Luteolibacter yonseiensis: one gene and its partner. The protein of the gene in region 2 binds, or shares a complex with, the protein of the main gene of each other region. Links are inferred from orthologs where the notes say so. Each region holds a gene or a part of one and is shown on either strand. Other genes may lie near its edges.

What was found. Proteins that work in one complex are often made in the same cells at the same time.
Region 1: the proteins of rpsG (region 2) and tig are in contact, whole or in part, in a crystal structure (PDB 3GTY), measured with the Thermotoga maritima proteins. The link is inferred for Luteolibacter yonseiensis from one-to-one orthologs. Residues at the interface, in WP_004081843.1 of Thermotoga maritima: Lys34, Lys52, Lys55, Glu59, Arg62, Gln63, Glu66, Asn67, Lys69, Val71, Arg95, Ala109, Lys110, Lys111, Gly112, Arg113, Pro114, Glu117, Glu121, Ile124, Ala125, Tyr127, Asn128, Asn129, Thr130, Gly131, Lys135, Asp139, Arg142, Met143; in WP_004081061.1 of Thermotoga maritima: Glu122, Val124, Val129, Leu130, Tyr133, Glu188, Gly259, Ile262, Tyr263, Glu266, Ser270, Glu273, Gln274, Glu277, Arg308, Gln311, Ile312, Ser315, Tyr316, Glu325, Arg329, Arg336, Leu363, Phe366, Trp367, Arg373, Leu377, Arg381, Leu384, Glu387.

The regions. Positions count from the first base shown.
Region 1 is NZ_JAENIK010000002.1:71,307-76,685, reverse strand. Bases 1-2,825 are described here. They hold tig (trigger factor), read left to right. Parts: upstream 1-661; coding sequence 662-1,990; downstream 1,991-2,825. Other genes in these bases: clpX (ATP-dependent Clp protease ATP-binding subunit ClpX), read left to right, coding at 2,729-2,825; JIN84_RS01330 (ATP-dependent Clp protease proteolytic subunit), read left to right, coding at 2,007-2,666; ilvD (dihydroxy-acid dehydratase), read right to left, coding at 1-424. In the rest of the region: more of clpX, read left to right, coding at 2,826-4,012; JIN84_RS01320 (hypothetical protein), read right to left, coding at 4,115-4,300; JIN84_RS01315 (HupE/UreJ family protein), read right to left, coding at 4,448-5,044; JIN84_RS01310 (TonB-dependent receptor), read right to left, coding at 5,177-5,379. UniProt on the Bacillus subtilis protein: Involved in protein export. Acts as a chaperone by maintaining the newly synthesized protein in an open conformation. Functions as a peptidyl-prolyl cis-trans isomerase.
Region 2 is NZ_JAENIK010000011.1:387,625-395,533, forward strand. What follows is about bases 4,769-7,568. They hold rpsG (30S ribosomal protein S7), read left to right. Parts: upstream 4,769-5,831; coding sequence 5,832-6,305; downstream 6,306-7,568. Other genes in these bases: JIN84_RS11330 (SGNH/GDSL hydrolase family protein), read right to left, coding at 4,769-4,874; rpsL (30S ribosomal protein S12), read left to right, coding at 5,380-5,790; fusA (elongation factor G), read left to right, coding at 6,338-7,568. Outside these bases: JIN84_RS11320 (purple acid phosphatase family protein), read right to left, coding at 7-2,586; JIN84_RS11325 (LamG-like jellyroll fold domain-containing protein), read right to left, coding at 2,616-3,455; more of JIN84_RS11330, read right to left, coding at 3,855-4,768; more of fusA, read left to right, coding at 7,569-7,909.

The sequences.
Region 1 (5,379 bases), on a different replicon or contig from region 2:
GACGGTTCATCCGGGCCATGGCCATGAGACAGCCGGGCATGTTCTTGTCACAGCCGCCGATGGCGACAAAGCCGTCCATCCCCTCGCAGCCCACCACCGTCTCGATGGAGTCCGCGATCACCTCACGGGAAACGAGCGAGTATTTCATCCCTTCCGTGCCCATGGAAATGCCGTCGGAAATGGTGATGGTGTTGAAAATCACGCCCTTGCCGCCCGCGGCGTCGGCCCCTTTCGAGGACTCGATGGCGAGCTTGTCGATGTGGACGTTGCACGGGGTGACCTGGCTCCAGGTGGAGGCGATGCCGATCTGCGGCTTGGAGAAATCTTCTTTTTTGAAACCGACGGCGTAGAGCATCGCGCGGCTGGGGGCGCGGTCGGGGCCATCAAGCATCAGACTGGAAAAGGGGCGTGTTGTGTCGTTCATCGCGGGCGGAGCATCCTGCGGATAATCCCCTCACGTCAAGTGCGGGAGATTGTTGAAAGTCACGCGGGTTCCGGGCGGGTGGTTTCCTGAAAAACACCTCTTCCGTCGGCCGGCAGGCCCCGCACCACCGGTTTTCGCCCATGACCGGGCCACCGCGCTTTTCGAACACCTCATTTGACATTCGGCGGAAAATTCCTCTAGTTTGCCCGCCCGACGCCAAAGTCGGTACTATCTATTATGAACATTGTTGTCGAGAAGCAGCCAAAGTGCGTCGCCACCCTTCGCGTTGAAATCCCAGCGGATAAAGTCAACGGCCAGCGCGATCAGATCGTCAGAGGCTACACCAGCAAGGCCCGCGTCCCCGGATTCCGCCCAGGCAAGGCTCCGCGTGCTGTCGTGGAAAAACGTTTCCAAAAAGAGATTTCCGAAGAGCTCAACGGCGTGCTCATCAACGAGGCCTACGACGAGGCCCTCAAGCAGGAGTCGCTCAACGTGCTCGACTTCGGCGTGCCGGAAGACGTGACCACCCACGAAAACGGCTCCGTCACCTTTGTTTCCAAGCTGACTCTCGCTCCGGAAGTCACTCTTCCTGAATACAAGGGCGTCACCGTCACGGTGCCACCCGCCGCCGTTCCAACGGAAGAAATCGAGGCGCAACTCACCGCCCTCCAGGAGCGTTTCGCCGATTTCAACGACATCGAGGGCCGCGCGGCCGAACTGAAGGACTTCGCCGTCATCGACTACACCTCGACTGTCGAAGGCAAGCCAACCGAGGAATTCCTCGGCAAGTCCGCCGGCTACCTCTCCGGCCGCGAGGGCTTCTGGGTCCGCCTTGATGAAAAGGCGTTCCTCCCCGGCTTCGCCGCGCAGCTCGTGGGCGTGAACGTGGGCGACTCCCGCGAGATCACCATCACCCTGCCTGAGGATTTCCCCGTCGCGGACCTCCAGAACAAGGAGATCACCTTCCAGGTCACCGTCAAGGAACTGAAAACGGCCGTGCTTCCCGAGCTCAACGACGAGTTCGCCGCCAAGCTCGCTCCGGACCAGACGCTCGAAGGCATCAAGACCATCATCACCGAGAACATGGAAGGCGAGCGCCGCCGCAAGATCGATGACATGAAGGTCAACCAGATCGTCGCGCACTTCAATTCCCAGGTGAATTTCGAGCTTCCGGACGAACTGATCGCCCAGGAAACCCAGAGCCAGGCCGACGCCATCGTCCGCCAGGGTGTGAAGGCCGGCATGACCGAAGGCGAGATCGAGTCCCAGCAGAGCGAGATTTTCTCCAGCGCCGCCGACCAGGCCGTTTCGAACCTCCGCACGAATTTCATTTTGCAGGAAATCGCCCGCATCGAAAAGATCTCCGTGACGGATCAAGAGTTGGTGCAACACCTCGTCCAGATCGCGAATTCCCGTAAAGTGGCTCCCAAGAAGTTCATCAAGGACATGCAGCGCGCCGGACGCATCCAGAACATCCGCAGTTCCATGGCCATCGGCAAGACCATTGACTTCCTCGTCGAGCACGCGAACGTGGTGGAGTCAACCGAAACAACACTCGATGCTTAACTTCCCCACATCATCAATGAGCAACTCCGGCACGCCGAAAAACTACTACGTCCCCGTGGTCGTGGAGTCGGACGGTCGTGGCGAGCGCTCCTTCGACATCTACTCGCGCCTCCTGAAGGACCGCATCATCTTCATCGGTGTCCCCATCGATGATTTTGTCGCGAACTCCGTCATCGCGCAGCTTCTCTTCCTGCAGATGCAGGACCCGAAGAAGGACATCCACATCTACATCAACTCCCCCGGCGGCTCCGTCACCGCGGGCCTCGCGATGTATGACACCATGCAGTTCCTCACCTGCGACGTGAACACCTACTGCATCGGCATCGCCGCCTCCATGGGCTCCGTGCTCCTGACGGCCGGGACGAAGGGCAAGCGCTTCTGCCTGCCGAACTCCCACGTCATGATCCACCAGGTCTCGGGCGGCGCCTCCGGCACCGCGTCCGACGTCGAGCGCACCATCGGGTTCATGTTCAACCTGAAAAAGCGCCTGAACGGCATCCTCGCCCACCACACGGGCAAGACCGTCGAGCAGGTCGAATTCGACTCGGATCGTGACAATTACATGACCGCCGAGCAATCCGTCGCCTACGGCCTCGTGGACAAGGTCCTCGAAAGCCGCAAGCAGCTTCCGGACGCCGTCGCCGCGGCGATCGAAGACAAAACTCCCGAAGCCTGACGCTTCACCAGCAGCCGGGCACCCCCCGGCTGCTCCATTTTCCCCTATTTTCCCGTAACCTCATGGCACGCGCCTCAAATCTCACCATGTGCTCCTTCTGCGGAAAGAGTCACTCTGAAGTCAAAAAGCTCATCGCCGGGCCGGGAGTCTACATCTGCAACGAGTGCATCGACGTCTGCGCGAATATCCTCGAAAAGGAACTCGGCACCACCGCCACCGCGAAGGGCAAGACGCCCGCTGACAAGCCGGGATTCAAGATCCCCTCGCCCGCCAGCATCCTCGCGAAGCTCAACGAACACGTGGTCGGCCAGGAGAACGCCAAGAAAGTCCTCTCCGTCGCCGTTTACAACCACTACCAGCGCCTGCGCCAGGACCAGGCGAAGGTCGGCGATGAGTTCAAGGACGTGGAGATTGAAAAATCCAACATCATGCTTCTCGGGCCCACCGGCTCGGGCAAGACCCTGCTCGCCCGCACGCTCGCCCGCGTGCTCGACGTGCCGTTCTGCATCGTGGACGCCACCACCCTCACCGAAGCCGGTTATGTCGGCGAGGATGTGGAGAACATCATCCTCCGCCTGCTCCAGGCTTCCGAGTTCGACGTCGCCCGCGCCGAACGCGGCATCATCTACGTGGACGAGATCGACAAGATCGGCCGCAAGACCGAAAACGTCTCCATCACCCGGGACGTCTCGGGCGAGGGCGTGCAGCAGGCTCTGCTGAAAATCCTCGAGGGCACCATCTGCAACGTCCCGCCGCAAGGCGGCCGCAAGCACCCGCAGCAGGAATACATCCAGGTCAATACCGAGAAGATCCTCTTCATCGTCGGCGGCGCGTTCGTCGGACTGGAGGACATGGTGAAACGCCGCCTCGGCAGCAACACCCTGGGCTTCCACGTGGACGCAGCGAAGGAAAACCTCGATGATCCTGCCGTGAACGTTCTGGAAAAAGTCCAGCCCGAGGATCTCCTCCATTTCGGCCTCATTCCGGAATTCATCGGCCGAATCCCGGTCATTTCCGCGCTGAGAAAACTCACCGAGGAGGAACTCATGTCCATCCTCACCGAGCCGAAAAACGCGCTGGTGAAACAGTATGGCAAGCAACTGGCCATGAACGACGTGAAGCTCCGCGTCACCCGCGACGCGCTCCGCGCCCTCGCCGAGGAAGCCGTCCGCCGTGGAACCGGTGCCCGCGCCCTGCGCTCGATCTTCGAGAAAATGATGCTCGAGGTGATGTTCGACATCCCGTCCCGCGAGGATATCGAGTCCGTCACGATCAACCGCCAGGTGGTCACCGGCGAGCGTCCGCCCGCCATCCGCCGCAAGCGTGCGGACCAGGACGCCGCCTGAAATGGCGCTCCGATCCGTCACCGGTCACCTGTTGGGCCGCTAACAATCAGCCGATTGAATCGAAACTTAACTTGATTCAACAAACGCAACTGATAGTTGTTTTCAAGTCATCTGGGACAAGATCCCTGATGCAGAGAAACCAACAACCGAAAACAACATCATGACAACCGTTAAATTCATCATCGCAGCCGCAGCAGCTTCCTTCCTCGCCGCTTCCTGCTGCCCGAATCCGCCAGCACCAACTCCGGCGCCAGCTCCGGTGTCCTCGAAGTAATCTCCCCTCTTCATGGAACCCGGTCCGCCATCGCGGCGGATCGGGTTTTTTTGCGCCTTTTTCCTATCCGGGCATTTTGCGAAACCACGTGATTTCCGCGTCGGCTCATTATGGCCGCAAGATCGTTTCCCTCCAGGATTCCCGCGTATTCCGCCCTCCGGTCAGCCGATCGAACGCTCCACCGCCCAGTATAGCCCGGCGCTCGCGATCATGAGCGAAGCGGGCCTCGCAATGACGGTGCGATACCAGTCCCGCTTCCACCACAATGCCACCGCCGCGGACGCGATGCCCACCACCGCGAGCTGGCCGAACTCGATGCCCATGTTGAAGCTGAACAACGCCGGGAGGAAGTCGCCGGAATCCACCAGGGTTTCTTCAAACGAATGGGCGAATCCCATGCCATGGATCAATCCCGATCCGAAGACCACCCACGGCCTCCAGCGGCTGAGTTTGTCCGAAAACAGATTCTCCCCCGCGACAAACGCGATGCTCAGGGCGATGGCGACCTCCACCAGAACCGTCGGAGCGTGCACGATGCCGTAAAGCGAAAGCCCCAGCGTCAACGAATGCGCCAGGGTGAAAAGCGTCATCTGCAACAGCAACGCCCCCGCGTTTTTCGTGAGAAAAAACAGCCCGAGGATGAACAGGATGTGATCCAGCCCCCCCGGCAGGATGTGGGTGAACCCGATGACGAAATACTCCGGAACCACCGCTGTGGCGGTGGTCAGGATCAGCAGGGCTAGCGCGGGGCGGATCATGGAGCGGGAAAGGGATAGAGCGGACAGGGTCCGCTGTGAAGCGTCAAACGGAGCGCCGGCATCAGCCCGGCGGGTGGCGATCCCCCGTCGGCTGAAAACCAGTGCTCCGTTGATTTCACGTCATGTTTCGACCTAGAAGCGGCGTGTCAGCGAAACCCGGAACGTCCTCGGCTCGGCGGGATGGAGGTGGATGTCATCCACACCCGCCGCAGGTTCTCCCGGCAGACGCGAGGTGTAGAAATACTCGATGTCATTGTCATCCCGGCCCAGCAGGTTCAGGCAATCCACCGCCACCTCCCAATCGTTTTTCCGGTAACCGGCGCGGGCGTTCACCT
Region 2 (7,909 bases):
GTCAGGTTAGGCAGCGACGACGCTGAAGTTGAAACGGTTCGAAACCTCGGTGTAGGAGTCGTTGGTGAACATCGAGACGAAGTAGTCGCCCGGCGGGAGGTCCGGCAGGGCAAAGGTCACCGAGCCGGAGGTGGCCCCTGCGAAGTAGAGGTAGGACAGGAGCGGCGCGAGGCCGGGTGTGCCGCCCGCGGCGTGCAGCCCGATCCAATCCTTGGGAATGCCGGGACCACCTGAGAAGCGGACCGTGAAATTCTGCCCGGCGGTCACCACCGCCGTATCCATGGATACCTCGGCGATGAGGGTGCCGATGGAGAAACCGGCGCGGGGAGACAGCTCGTAGGCCTGTCCGTTCACCAGGAAGGTCGCGTAATAGAAGCCCTTCGCCAGTCCCGCGACCGTACGTTTTCCATGGCGGGATCTCGCGGGGACGGTGATGGCGGGGGTGGCGGTGCCGGGAACCTCGCCGACCAGATAGACAGCGATCAGATCATCCTCACCGCCGGGAGCGGCGTTCCATGAAACCGTCACGTCCTCGGCTTCGTCGTAGGTCGCCTTCGTCGTGGTGATCTGGACAGGTGTCCCGACATAAAAAGGAACACGAGGAGCGATCTCGGCCGTCCCGTTGTTACCGAAGAATCCGGCGAACCACATTCCGGGAGTGAAATCGTATCGGAAATTCCGGCTCCCGGCACCGCCGGTCGCATACTGGCGGGATGCGGGGACGGCGGATGCGGGGGATTCTCCGTGGCGGAACATGCCGATCCAGTCCGCCGCGAAGGTGGACGGACGTTCATAGCTGACCAGGATATCCTCACCCGGTGCGTAGATCGATTTTGCCAGGCTCAGGGAAGTCCCTGCCGCCGAACTGCCGGTCACGTCGAAAACATAAGCGGCGGACCATCCGGACCAGACCGCGTTCGAGTCACGGTGGCGCACGCGCGCGTAGTAGTGGCTGTCCGGCAGGGCGTTCGCGGCGATGGTGAAATCGAGCACGTTGACTTCCGCATGGATGTTGACCGGCTCGTAGTTGGGAGCGCCCGTGTCACCGTAGAGGTTCTCCACGTCACGGATGCGGTCGATGATGAGGCTGGAGAAGCCCGCGTCCGCCGAGACCTGGAACTGTGTGCTGTTGAGAACCTCCGACGGCGCATCCGAAGCGAACGCGGAGCTATGGAGAATGAACGGCAGCGCCACCAGATTCTGCTGGCCCGGCGCGCTTGATCCGGTGTTCGTCATCAACGGGGCATGGGGCGCGGCGATGCCGAAACGGCGGTGGAATGAATCGATGAGGCGGCTGTTGTAGGCCTGGGTCGTCCAACGGGTGCTTTCGGGAAGCCGGACGTTCGCCTCGGCGTAGCACTCCACTCGCATGTCGCGGTTGTCCAGATCGAAATCGATCAGCTGCCACGCCCAGTTCGCCACGGTTTTCTGCACATCGTCATAGTCGATCTCGCTCGACTGGCCCCAATATTGGTCCCACGCCGTCGCGCCGGAAATGACGTGGTAGATCGGCCAATCGCGTGTCTGTCCCCGGGCGTAAAGGTGGTGGTGGGCACCGATGTTCAGGACGTGTTTTTCGGTTTGCGCGAGGATCGGCATCACCTCCGTGCGGAACCAGTTGGAAATGTCTCCGACATATTGTTCCGCCTGGTAGGGACGGTGGCACAGGCTGATGATGAACTCCACGGAATCGTCGGTCTTCGCGGCGTTGATGATGTCCTGGGCCCATTGCTTCTGCACGTTGCCGATCCCTTCCGCAGGGTTCGGCATCGACTCGCTGTTGAAGTGCATGAACAGCACGTTGGCCAGCTGGTAGGCATAATAGGCGTCCCCCCCGGGGCTTGTGATGCCTTGGTAGGAGAGCTGCTCATAATAGAAAAGGCTCTTGTAAAGCGCCAGGTTGCTGTCGCCACCATAGGTTTCGTGGTTTCCCACGGTGGTCATCGAGGCGAGATTGGGAGTGACGCTCTTGCCGTATTCGAAGTGGAGGTTCCGGTAGTGGTTGAGCGTTCCCACATCCACCTGGTCGCCGACATTGAGGATGAAATCGACGGCCTCTTCCAAGGGGACGCCGTATTTTTCCTCGATCTTGATTCTCGCGCGGCCGATCAATTTCTCCCAACGGCGCTCCGTGGAGATGATCTGGTTGTCGCCGATCACGAGCACCCTGAAGCGGCCTGTTTTGGTGCCGAGGGCGGGCGGGGTCTTGAACCGGTGGACATCCGAGGTCTCCAGTTCGGTCCGGACACGGTAGTAATAGAATGTGGACGGTTGCAGCCCCGTGATCTGCGCGGAGTGGTAACGATAGTTGGTCCCCAGGTTCTGCATGCCTCCGGTCACCTGATTCACCAGTTGGTCCACGGACGTCCCCCAATCGATGATGGACTGGGCCCCGGCGTCCGTCCACCAGCTGACCCAGATGGAGTCGGGCCGGGGTGTCTGCAGGTAGGGCTTGAGGGTGGAGCCGGTCTCTGCCGCGGATGCGGTGGAAATCGCCCGCTCCACCAGCAATCCTCCGAGGATGCTCCGGGTGGCCATGCCGGCGGTCGTGGCGGATGTCAGACGGAGGAAATCAGAACGTTTCATGAAGCTGTCGGGAAATGGGTTGGATGGGATCAGGCGCGGCGGCGGCGGGCGACGAGACCGGCACATGAAACGGCGGCAAGGATCATGCTGCCGGGCTCGGGGACGAAAATGCCTCCGGCATTGGCACCGCCGAGGGCGGCTACCGCCGAATCGCTGAGGGTGGAATCCATGAACCCGACGCTGTTCACATAGAGGGAATGGGTGTAGACGCCGCTGGTGTCTCCTTCGTTGAACAAGAGGAGATCGGCTCCGCTGTTCGCATTGCTGTAGAGGGCGAATCTCCCGTCCCTCATGCTTGATCCCGTGCGGGTGAAGGCCAGTGTGCCGTTTACGAAATATTTCACGGTGCCGCCATCCAGATCGGCAACAAACGCGATGCGGTTCCACTGGTTCTGGAGGATCAGCGGGGACGTCGAGTAGCCGAGGGCGGCGATTCCGAGGCGTCCGGAGGCGTCGATGTAGAAATCAGCATCGTTTCCGTTCGACGTATCCGTGTTGAAGAGGGCCTGCCAGCCAGCCGCACCCGGACTGTAGATATCCATGATGATCGAGTAATCGTTGATATAGCTCCCGCCGCCGTTCGGGCCGCTGGATGGCAGCGTCAGGAGCAGGCCGTTGCCGGCGCCCGTGAGAGCGGGAACCGCGAGATATCGGGAGGTTTGGAAATTGATGTGTGGAACAGCTGCTCCATCGGTGGTTCCATAGGTGATCTGCCCTGCTGTCGTGGCATCGGCGGCGGCCATGATTCCTCCACCCAGCGATGAACCCAGATCTCCTTGATCGAATGTCCACTCATAAGTGGTTGCTCCCATCAGGGACAGCGGTGTTGCCAAAAAGCCGAAAAACATCAAAAAGCGGTTCAATTTCATAATGGGATGGAAAGTTTCCCGCCTCGGTCGCCATCCGCCCGGACAGGCTGATCCGGCTGCCTGGGAAGTCAGGTCGGGCGGGCACGACGTCAGACTCCATCCGGATGGAAAACCCGGCCAACCCTGCTGGGAAACATTTTCGTCATATTCAATTTTGACGGCGCTGGTCTTCTGATCGGCAATCGCGGCGGATCTCCCGAAGCCACGGTTTTGATGTCCCGATCAGAACCCACCATCGGCTCCGACAGGGGAATGCGGCTGTCAATGCCCCTCCACGAATGGCCCATGCTCCTGTCCTCCCGTGAGGAAGAGGGGAGTGCCAACGGGCTACCGGCAGAGAATGCCCGCCCGTCGATGAATTTGGGGGGCATCGGGATCCGCCATCGCTTCACTTGCGGGTCATTTCAAAATCTTGTCCAGAGACGGCAGCGCGGCTTCGTAAATCGCCTGGTGTCCATCGGCGGTTGGGTGTTGCCCGTCCGCGGTCTTGAACCGCACGGTGCCCAGATCGATCAGGTGGGCGTGCGGGTCCTTGCTGGTATTTAAATAGGCCTCGACGGCCGCTGTGACTTCGGAGCGGGCCCGGCCCGAAACGGGAACCATGACGATGATGCGGGTATCCGGGAGGCAGCGCTCGCGCAATCGGGTCAAAGCGGCGGTGACGTGCTCGGATTTCGGAGCACCGTTTTCTCCCAGATTGATGAGGACGACTTTCGGGCACGGGGCGAGCTTTCCGTCCGTAAGGCGGGAGGTGGTGCTGGTGATTTGATCGATGAGGTCGGCTGCCTGCGGATTGTTTCCTCCTCCGCCGGACCATGCGTAACCTCCAAAGGCAAGACGGGATTCCCGGAAGCCGTAGTGTTTGGCCAGGAGATAACCGTAGCTGGCGCGGGCGTCATCCGAGGCGGCCCATTGGTCGTCCGGAGGGCGGCCCTGTTTGGAATCATAGGCTGCGGCGTCGCCGGAAAGAATGGAGTCGCCGAGGTTCAGCCAGACCGGTGCGGCGGACGGGACCGTGAGGCGGCATTTCGGGTCCACTGTGAAACCCGTCAAACTGACTGCGTTTGCGGGGACGTCGCCATGGAAGCGGTCCTCAAAAGGGGACATGCCTCTGATGTGAAAGTCGATGACCGGGTTCGGAACCGACTCGGAAAGCGTGATGCTGGTTTCGCCGGCGGCGATCTGGTGGGTCCGGGCGGTCCCGTTGTTCACCGTCCAAGCAAGAATGGGGAAGCGGGTGGGGGACGGATAGGAGTGGGAACCGGCATCAATGTGGAGAATAACCTGCTTCGTATCGAGAAAAGCGATTTTGAAGGACGCTCCACATACCGGCGAATGTACGGCGCCCGCGCTCTTGATCCAATTGAGCGGCGACAATCCGGCGAGAACCTGCGGATCGTCGGCACGGATGGTCTTCATGGGCGACGGGGCGGCGGACAATTCGCCCGTGAGTATGGATATTATAAACAGCGCGCGAAAGAAGCGGGTGCTCATTGGCATGGGAGTGGGTTCCGGGGCGCATACGGTTCAGATGCCGGCCCTCGGTCCGGATTATAGGGCGATCCTTGGATCGGCCGCCAGTTTCGATGGTTCTGATGCCGGAATTGGCACTAATATTGGATTGGTGCCCGGTTTCAACGTCCCGATTTGAGGTGCAAATCGCCCGTTGTGGTTTGATTTTTCAATAAATCGACGCTTTCTGACGAAAATTAAAAGAAATTTTCAAAATAGGACTTGTCAGGTCGGGTTTGGCTCATAGAGTCGCCCCCCCCACAGCGAGGGCTGCTGACGATTTATCGAGGTAGCTCAAATTACAGGGAAAATTTATCGGGTGCAGCTCCGGAAAAAAGCTCTTGCGAGGAAATCTCGTCGGTGTGCCGGTCTGTCCCAAAATCTCGGGAAAATCAGAACCACGCAGGAAATCATGCCGACAATCAACCAGCTCGTTCGCAAGGGACGCCTCACTCCGGCCGAAAAGTCGAAGTCACCCGCTCTTGTCAACTGCCCTCAGCGCCGCGGAGTATGCCTTCAAGTCATGACTCGGACGCCCAAGAAGCCGAACTCGGCTCTCCGTAAAGTGGCCAAGGTCCGCCTTACCAACGGATTCGAAGTCATCGCCTACATCGGCGGTGAAGGTCACAACCTCCAGGAGCACTCGATCGTCCTCGTTCGCGGCGGCCGGGTGAAAGACCTTCCGGGTGTGCGCTACCACATTGTTCGTGGTTCGCTCGATACCCTTGGTGTCGACAAGCGCCGTCAATCCCGTTCGAAGTACGGTGCCAAGCGTCCGAAGCCCGGCCAGGCCGCGGCTCCTGCCAAAGGCAAGAAGAAGTAATCCGCTTCGCATTTTAACCAACAAACTACCATCCCAACGCCATGCCACGCCGCAAGCGCATCTTTACCAAACCAGATCGTCGCGATCCCCGCTACGACAGCGCCCTCGTTGGTCACCTCATCAGTAAGGTGATGGAATCCGGAAAACGTTCGCTCGCCCAGCGCATCGTTTACGCCGCAATCGACCGTGCGAACGAAGGTGTCGACACCATCGACCCGCTCGAAGTGATCACCCGCGCCGTCGAGAACACCAAACCACGCGTGGAAGTGAAATCCCGCCGCGTCGGTGGTGCCACCTACCAGGTCCCGCTTGAAGTGGCTCCGGATCGTTCCGAGTCCCTCTCCATGCGCTGGCTCGTCAACTACGCCCGCAACCGCAAGGGCACCCCGATGCACGTCGCTCTCGCAAACGAGATCAAGGACGCCGCGAACAACCAAGGAAGCGCCGTCCGCAAACGCGACGACGTGCACAAGATGGCGCAGGCAAACCGCGCTTTCGCCCACTTCCGCTTCTAATTCACCGACAGCGCTCCAGAAACTTCCGTTCCGTGAATCCGAATAGTCCAAACCGTCAATATGTGCTCGAGCGCACCCGGAATATCGGGATCGCCGCGCACATTGATGCCGGCAAGACGACGCTCACGGAACGCATCCTGTTTTATACCGGGATGATCCACAAGATCGGCGAGGTCCACGATGGTGGTGCCACGACGGACTGGATGGAGCAGGAGCGCGAACGCGGGATCACCATCACTTCCGCCGCTGTCACCACCGAGTGGTGGCAACACGCGGAAGAGGGTGTGACCAAGCTTTTCCCTGGTCAGAAACAACGCATCAACATCATCGACACTCCGGGACACGTCGACTTCACCGCTGAAGTCGAACGGTCCCTCCGGGTTCTCGATGGTGCCATTGTCGTTTTTGACGCGGTCGCCGGTGTGCAGCCGCAAACCGAAACCGTCTGGCGCCAGGCGACGAAGTACAACGTCCCGCGTCTGGTCTTCGTCAACAAGATGGACCGCACCGGTGCCGATTTCGACAACGTTGTCAGCGAGGTTAAAGAAAAACTTGGTGCCAATGCCGTCAGAATCCTGATCCCGATCGGTGCCGAGGACCAGCTCATCGGCCAGATCGACGTGGTGAACCAGAAAGCCGTCTACTTCTCGGACGACGACAAGTTCGGCTCCACCTATACCGTCAGGGACCTTGAAGGCGATCTTGTCGATCTCTGTAAACAGGCCCACGATGAACTCATCAACGCCGTCGCCGACGTGGACGACCAGGTTGGCGAAAAATTCCTCAATGAGGAAGTCATCACTCTCGAAGAACTGAAGCAAGGCCTCCGCCGCGCCACCATCGCCAACTTGTTGGTTCCGGTTGCCGGCGGTTCCGCTTTTAAGAACAAAGGCGTCCAGTATCTGCTCGATGCCGTTGTCGATTACCTCCCGAGCCCGCTCGATATTCCCGCCGCCATCGGCATGAATCCCGACAATGAGGAGGAAAAGATCGAGGTCATCACCTCCGACAACGAAAAATTCGTCTCCCTCGCATTCAAGCTCTGGGCGGACAAATTCGTCGGCAAGCTCGTTTTCTTCCGCGTTTATTCCGGAATGATCAAGAAGGGCGACACGGTTTATAACCCGCGCACCCGCCGATCCGAGCGTGTCGGTCGTCTGATCCAGATCCAGGCCAACGAACACAAGGACATCGACGTCTGTTATTCCGGTGACATCGCCGCCATGGTCGGCATCAAGAACGTCACCACCGGCGACACCCTCGCCGCCGAGCGCCACGACGTGGTCCTCGAACCCCCTACTTTCCCGGAACCGGTCATCTCGATGGCCGTCGAGCCGAAAACCATCGCAGATCAGGAAAAACTCGCCCTCGCACTCGGACGTCTCTCCGAGGAAGACCCGACCTTCATGGTCAAAACCGACGAGGAAACCGGACAAACGATCATCTCCGGAATGGGCGAGCTTCACCTGGAAATCATCATCGACCGCCTCCGCCGCGAGTTCAAGGTCGAGGCGAACACCGGTGCCCCGCAGATCGCCTACCGCGAAACCATCACCCAGGCCGCGGGCGGCGAGGGCAAACTGGTCAAGCAATCCGGTGGCCGC